One region of the Methylosinus sp. DMC45 genome, then DNA from elsewhere that is predicted to be linked to it. Evidence: riboswitches for the same ligand, from Rfam matches in the RefSeq annotation. Region 1 holds a riboswitch; the other holds the start of a gene.
What was found. A riboswitch is a leader RNA that binds a small molecule or an ion and turns the genes downstream of it on or off. The one in region 1 is predicted to bind cobalamin.
Positions count from the first base shown of each region.

Region 2: another riboswitch for cobalamin. It lies ahead of ACT53T_RS11165 (CbtB domain-containing protein); the one in region 1 lies ahead of ACT53T_RS08200 (TonB-dependent receptor plug domain-containing protein).

Region 1 is NZ_JBQUZK010000035.1:11,927-15,632, reverse strand. It holds gene ACT53T_RS08210 (NAD-dependent succinate-semialdehyde dehydrogenase) at 1-423, shown strand, start outside; gene ACT53T_RS08205 (cupin domain-containing protein) at 429-860, opposite strand; cobalamin riboswitch at 996-1,200, shown strand; gene ACT53T_RS08200 (TonB-dependent receptor plug domain-containing protein) at 1,312-3,336, shown strand; gene ACT53T_RS08195 (DUF7676 family protein) at 3,361-3,706, shown strand, end outside.
Region 2 is NZ_JBQUZK010000038.1:102,371-106,076, forward strand. It holds gene cobW (cobalamin biosynthesis protein CobW) at 1-398, opposite strand, end outside; gene ACT53T_RS11160 (CbtA family protein) at 395-1,102, opposite strand; gene ACT53T_RS11165 (CbtB domain-containing protein) at 1,110-1,295, opposite strand; cobalamin riboswitch at 1,327-1,521, opposite strand; gene ACT53T_RS11170 (nucleotidyltransferase family protein) at 1,569-1,871, shown strand; gene ACT53T_RS11175 (HepT-like ribonuclease domain-containing protein) at 1,861-2,199, shown strand; gene cobO (cob(I)yrinic acid a,c-diamide adenosyltransferase) at 2,220-2,858, shown strand; gene radC (RadC family protein) at 2,868-3,608, opposite strand; gene map (type I methionyl aminopeptidase) at 3,605-3,706, opposite strand, start outside.

The DNA of each region.
Region 1 (3,706 bases):
GTCGCCGACGCCCGCGCGCGCGGCGCGAAAGTGCTGACCGGCGGCGGACGCCATGAGCTCGGCGGCAATTTCTATGCGCCGACCGTGCTCTTCGACACGCGGCCGGACATGCAGATTTTCGCGGAGGAGATCTTCGGTCCCGTCGCCGCGATCACCACTTTCGAGGATGAAGCGGAGGCGCTCCGCCTCGCCAATTCGACGCATTATGGCCTCGCCGCCTATTTCTACAGCCGCGACATAGCGCGCGTGTTCCGCGTCGCCGAGCAGCTGGAGTTCGGCATGGTCGGCGTCAACGAGTCGCTGATGTCGAGCGAGGCGGCGCCTTTCGGCGGCGTGAAGCAATCGGGCATGGGACGCGAGGGCTCCAAATACGGAATAGAGAGCTATCTCGAGATCAAATATGTCTGTCTCGGCAATATGTGAGGCGTTCAGCCTGCGCGGTTCGGCGTGCCCAGCACATGCACGTCGGGCGCGATCATCACATTGTCGAAACGCTGCGTGAACATCGGCGCCGCGAAGAAGGCGACGGCGCGCAGCGTTTCCTCGCCCGTGTTGACGAGATCATGCCGCAGCGGCGTCGGAATGACGAAGACGTCGCCCGGCCGCACGTGATGGACGACGCCGCCTTCTGCGCGCAATTCGCCGCAGCCGCCGAGAATATATTGCGTCTCCTCGGTGGCGTCCGTGTGCCAGCCGAGCCGTCCGCCGGGCTCGATCTCATAGACGATGGTCGAGGATTGCGTCGCGCCATGCTCGCCGCAGGAGGCGAAGGCGCCCGCCCAGCGCACGCTCGGATCGTCCACGCCGCCGACTTTGGCGCGCGGCAGGTCATTGGTGGCGACGAGGTGAATGGCGCTCATTGATCTTCTCCGAAATTCTAATCGAATTTTCCATGGCGCGAGTTCCGGGCGCGAGTTCCGGGGACGAGTCCCGCCGCAGTTCCAACGCGCCGCGCGCGGCTTCGTTCCGCGTGCTTGACAGGGGAGCGCTGTGCGGCTCTATTGAAAGGCGATGGTTCCCTCTCGAGGGATCAAAAGGGAATGCGGTGAGCGTCGGCGACGGCGCGAAGCCGCGGCTGCCCCCGCAACTGTGAGCGGCGAGCCGAGGATCAAACGAGCCACTGGAGCCATGCGCTCCGGGAAGGCGATCCGAAGGCGCTGACCCGCGAGCCAGGAGACCTGCCATCAGTCGTGGTCACGCGCGATAGCGTCGGGCGGGGTGCACCGAGGCGGCCGAGACCCTTTTCGCATAGCGCGAGAGGGTCGCGACCTTTCGCAGTGACGGCCCACGTCTGCTGCGAGTCTTCCGGCAATGTCCTCCCTGTCCCATCGGGCCGCCCTCACGGGCGCTGCTTCTCATATTGCGTTTCTTTCCGCCTCGCTTCTCCTTCCCGCTTCCGCCGCGGGGCAGGAGGCTCTGCCCACGGTTGAGATCGGCGCGGCGACCATCGTCTCCGCCGATCGCGTCGAGGAGCGCGTCGACAAATCCTCCTCCTCCGTCACCGTCATTCCGTCCGCGCAGATCGAGAAGCGCGGCGCGACCGGCCTCACCGAGGCGCTGCGCGGCGCGCCGGGCCTCGATCTCTATGAGACGGGCGGTCCCGGCGCGCAGACCTCCGTGTTTCTACGCGGCGCGACGCCTGGCCAGACGCTCGTCCTCGTCGATGGCGTGCGCATCGGCGATCCGTCCTCCACCGACGGCTCCGTCGATCTCGGCGGCCTCGTCGCCACGGACATAGAGCGCATAGAGGTGCTGCGCGGCCCGCAATCGGCGCTCTATGGCTCGGATGCGATGGGCGGCGTCATTCACATCGTCACGCGCAAAGGCGAGGGACGGCCGCGCGCGTCTCTCTCCCTGGAAGGCGGCTCCTATGGAACCGGACATTTGCGCGCGCGCGTCTCGGGAAGCGAGGATCGCTTGTGGTACGCATTCGCGATCGATGCGCTGACGATCGACGGCCATCCGCGCTATGGCTATCGCATTGCGCGCCCGCTGACGATCGGCGACGGCAAGACGCCTCTGCCGCCTCTGCCGCCCAATGATCCGACCAGAAAGGGCGGCGCCAGCGCGCGCCTCGGCTATCGCATGAATGAGGATGTCGCGGTCGCGGCCGGTTTCTTCGGCTATGACAGCGCGATCCGCTTCGACAATCCCTATTCCTTCTCGGCGATCGACGCCTACGATCCGCAGAACCATCAGCATGCGACATTCGCGCAAGGCTTTGCGCGCGTCGACGCCGACATGTTCGATCGCGCATTGCACAATCGTTTCACTCTGTTCGGCAATGTGACGAACCGCGACGTCTGGCAGGCGCGCTCCTGCTATGATGCGAGCTTCGACGCCTATAATTGCCGGCGCGGCTATCGTGGAACGCGGCGCGGCTTCGAATATCAGGGCGATCTCACGCTCGGCGAATTCGGCCTTCTGACCTTCGGCGCTCGCAATGAGACGGAGTCTGTCCGCACGTCGCAGGACCCTGTTCCGCCGACCACATTCACGCCGATCGACGCTGCGCAGACGACGCATTCGGGCTTCGCGCAGCATAAGCTCACCTTGCTCGAGCGCGTCGATCTGTCCTATGGCGGACGTATCGACGCCGTCGATCAAAATCGCACATTCGCGACATGGCGCGCCACCGCCGCTTACCGCCTCGAGGAGACGGGGACCAAATTGCGCGGCAGCGCCGGAACGGGCGCGCGCGTCGCCTCGCTCTATCAGCGCTTCAGCCAATATGGCGATCCGACGCTCGCGCCGGAAACGAGCGTCGGATATGACGTCGGCGTCGATCAATCCTTGTTCGGCGAGCGTCTCTATGCCTCCGTGTCGCTGTTCGAAAATCGCTTTCGCGATCTCATTGAATTCGGCCGCGCGCCGAGCTGCTCTGCGACACAGGCTTTCGGCTGCTATTACAATGTCGGCCGCGCGCGCACGAAAGGCGTCGAATTCTCCGGCGAGGCGATCGTCATTCCCGGCGAATGGCGCTTGCGCGCCAGCTACACGCATCTCGCCGCGGAAAATCTGACGACGCATCGCAGCCTGTACCGTCGGCCGCGCGACAAGGCGACGGGCTCCCTCATCTACACGGGAATCGCAGGGCTGGAGCTCGAGGCGCGCCTCAGCTACGTCGGGCCCAATCCCGACTATGACTATATTTTCTCGCAGCGCGTGACGCTCGCGCCTTACGCCAAGCTCGATCTCTTCGCCGATTACAAGATCGACGAACGCATGTCTGTGTTCGCGCGGATCGAGAATGTCAATGATGCGCGCTATGAGGAAGTCTACGATTACGGAACGGCGGGACGCTCCATCTATGGCGGCGTGAAATTCAGCTGGTGATGAGGTTTCAGGGAGAATGAACCAATGACGAATGCGACGCCGCAAAGGCGCCTGGAGCCGGATGGAACGCCGGTCGATGTCTTCGCTCTGCCGACCGACGCGCAGAGCCTCGAAGCGCTGCTGCGCGATCTTTTTCAAAATCATTGGCGCGAGATCGTGTTCGGGCCGATCATTCAAGGCGCGGCCTTCGAGATTCATGTCGATCATGCGCCGACGCATATCGGTCTTCTCGACGGCTATCTCACCATCGCTTTTGGGCAGACGCATTTTCATGTCTGCATCGGCGAGACGAAAGGACCGCGCAGCCGGCCGACGTCGCCGGAGCTCGCGCGGCGCAGGCGCACGGCGCGTGCGGAGCTGCATCGGCGCT
Region 2 (3,706 bases), on a different contig from region 1:
ACGGCGATGACGCCATCGACAGTGAGATGCGGGCGGATCGTCGGCCATTCGAAGGCTTTGACCAGAGGCTTGGGCAGAGCGAGGCCGGAGGTCTCGATGATGATGTGCTCGGGCCGGTTCGGATGCGCGAGCAGCGCCTCGATCGCCGGCGCGAAATCATCGGCCACGGTGCAGCAGAGGCACCCATTGGCCAGCTCGACGATGTTTTCCTCGGGGCAATTCTCCACGCCGCAGGCGCGAAGAATATCGCCGTCCACGCCGACATCGCCGAACTCGTTGATGATGAGCGCGAGGCGGCGGCCGCGCGCCGTCTCGAGGATATGGCGAATCAGCGTCGTCTTGCCGGCGCCGAGAAAGCCGGTGACGATGGTGGCGGGGATTTTGGCGAGAGCGCTCACGCCGCGGCCTCCGCGCCGGTCTTTGTCGGCAGACGGCGCCAGACGAAGCCGACCGCCGCGCCGACCAGAATCCAGGTGATCGCGTGAATGGCGAGCGAAGCGGCGGCGAAACGCGCGGCCAGCTCGGCCGGCGCGGTGCTCTCCGGCGCGGGCGGCTGCGGCGCGCCGATGAGATGCGGCGCGATAATGAGCGCGACGCCGAGCGCTTTGACGAGCGGACGCTCGACGCGCAGCAGCGCAAAAAGGCCGGCGCCGGTCGCGGCCGCCGTGCCGATCCACCAGAGCTGGCGCGCGGCGAGATCGCCGGCGGCGCTGCCCGGCAGCTCCGGCGCGAGGCCGAGGCTGGTGGCGAGGCCGGTGGAGGCGAAAGCGCAGGCGCCCCAGAGCGCGGCGCGCTTGGGCTCGATCGTTTCGCCGGAGAGCAGCATCAGAGCCAGCAGCACGAAAGCGTAGCCGATGGAGGTGACGCTGGTGGCGAGGCTGGTCGCGGCGGTGCGCTGGAGGCCCGGCGCGGGCTCCCAAGCGGGCTCGACGGCGTGCGCGTGCTGATGCGCCTCGACTCCGGCATGAGCCTGCTCGGCCGCGGTCTCATAGACCTCGGCGGCGAGGATCAGCGGAGTCGTGGTGACATTCTGCAGGGCCGCGACCGCTAGCCCCGCGAGAAGGCCGGCCAAAAGGCCGACCGCGAGGAGTCGCTGGATCACCGCTGCGTCAATGGCAGGGGAAGCCGAGCGAATGGCGCGAATCATGCGCGGCGTTATGCGCGACGCTCGCATAGGAGAAGCCGGCCAGATAGACGAGGCCGGCGCCGAGCGTGAACACGACCAGCGCGGCGCGCAGGATCTCGAGGCGGCTGGCGGAGACGATCGCGGCGGCGGAAAGGGTCTTCGTGGTCATGTTCTGCTCCTCGCCGCCCCACCGGCGGCCTCAATGGTTTCGGGCGACGGCAGGTCTCCTGGCTCACGGGTCGCTGCGCGCGCCGCCTTCCCGGGTTTTGACCCAGTGGCATCACGGGCGCGCGCTCGCCGCTCACAGTTGCGGGGGCAGCCGCGGATCAGGGGCGAGCCCCATACCGCATTCCCTCTTCGCCTCCTTGCGGAGGACCGTCGCAACCAGTCATAATCTGGCGCTCGGGCGCCGTCAAACGGCGCGGCTACGAGGAGTTGACGAATGTCTGCCCTGGTCTTCCCCGACCCGGACGCGTTGGCCGCCGTCTGCCGTCGGCATCACATCCGCAGGCTCTCCTTGTTCGGCTCCGAGCTCTCGGGCTCTGCGCGGCCGGACAGCGATATCGATCTCCTGGTCGAGTTCGAGCCGGATCGCGAGCCGGGGCTGCTCGGAATGGCCCGCATCGAGACGGAACTGTCCGAGCTGCTCGGCGGACGGACCATCGACCTGCGCACGGCCGGGGATCTCAGCCGATATTTTCGTGAGGACGTCGTACGCAAGGCCGAGATTCAGTATGCCGCCTGACGATGCGATACGAATTCGCCATATGATCGAGGCGGCGGAAGACGCCGGCCGTTTCATCGCGGGCCGTGTGCGCAGCGATCTCGACAGGAATCGAATGCTCACCTTCGCGCTGGCTCGCGCAATCGAAATCATGGGCGAGGCGGCGTCCAAAGTAAGTCTCGAGACTCGCGCCGCCGCGCCCTCTGTGCCCTGGCGCGAGATCACATCGATGCGCAATCGCTTGATTCACGCCTATTATGACATCGACTGCAATATTTTATGGAAGACCGCGACGGAAGAAATCCCAGCGCTTCGGTCGTTGCTGACGGCAATCTCGACAGATGGCTAGCCCTGCGCTTTATTAAAATCATGACCGACGCCAGCAAGCCGCTCGAAGAAGACGCCGCCCGCCGCCATCGTGAGAAGATGGAGAAGCGCAAAGCCGTGCAGGACGCCGAGGTCGCCGGCAAGAGCATCGCCGAAAAAGGCCTGCTGATGGTCCATACCGGCCCCGGCAAGGGCAAATCGACCGCGGCCTTCGGCCTCGCTCTGCGGGCGATGGGGCATGGGCTCGCGGTGGGCGTCGTGCAATTCGGCAAGGGCGCCTGGGACACGGGCGAGCGGCGCATTCTCGAGAGGCTCGGCGGCGAGGACGGGCTGCTCGCCTGGCACACGCTCGGCGAAGGCTTCACCTGGGAGACGCAGGACCGCGCCCGCGACGAGGCGGCGGCGCGGCGCGCCTGGGAGAAGGCGAAGGAGTTGATGGCCTCGAAGTCGATTCGGCTGCTCGTGCTCGACGAATTGTCGATCGCGCTCCGTTACGAGCATCTGCCGCTCGATGAGGTGATCGCGGCGCTGACGGCGCGGCGCGTCGACCTCCACATCGTCGTCACCGGCCGCAACGCCAAGCCGGAGCTGATCGCGGCGGCCGATCTCGTCACCGAGATGACAATGGTCAAGCACCACTTCCGGGCCGGGGTGAAGGCCCAGGCCGGAATCGAGTTTTGAGGCGGCTCCTCAAATGAATTTCAGCCCTTTCAGGCTCGAATGCCCATTCCGCCCGACGATCAGATGGTCGTGCACGGCGATGCCGAAAGGCTGCGCTATGGCGATGATGTCCAGCGTCATGCGAATGTCGGCGGTGGAGGGCGTCGGATCGCCGGACGGGTGATTATGCGCCAATATCAGCGCGGAAGAGCCCAGCTCCAGCGCCCGCCGCACCACCTCGCGCGGATAGACGGGCGTGTGATCCACCGTGCCGACGCCCTGAACCTCGTCGGCGATCAAGGCGTTGCGCTTATCGAGGAAGAGAATGCGGAACTCCTCGCGCTCGGCATAGGCCATGGCCGTGCGGCAATAGTCGATCACATCGATGAAGGAGCCGAGCACGGTCCGCTTCTGCAGATTGCTGCGCGCGAGGCGCCGCGCCGAGGCCTCCATCAGCTTGATCTCGCAGATCGCCGCCTCGCCGAGCCCGTCGATCTCGCGCAGCCGCTCCGGCCGCGCCGCCGCCACCTCGGAAAATGAGCCGAATCTCGCGATCAGCGCCTTGGCCAGAGGCTTGACGTCGCGCCGCGGAATGGCGCGGTAGAGCACCAGCTCCAAAAGCTCGTAATCGGCGAGCGCAGCCTCGCCCGCCTCCAGGAAACGGTCGCGCAGCCTCTGCCTATGGCCATGAAAATGCGGCGCCTCCTCGCGCAGACCGTCGGCGGGCTTGTCGCCGGCCGGTCGGCGCCGAGGGACGCGCGTCTCGCTCATTCGGCGCTGGCCGCGTCCGGCGAGGCGCCATTGGGATTGTCGAGCCCGGCGGGCGAGGCGGTGAAGATTTCCACCCCAGTCTCGGTCACGCCGAGCGA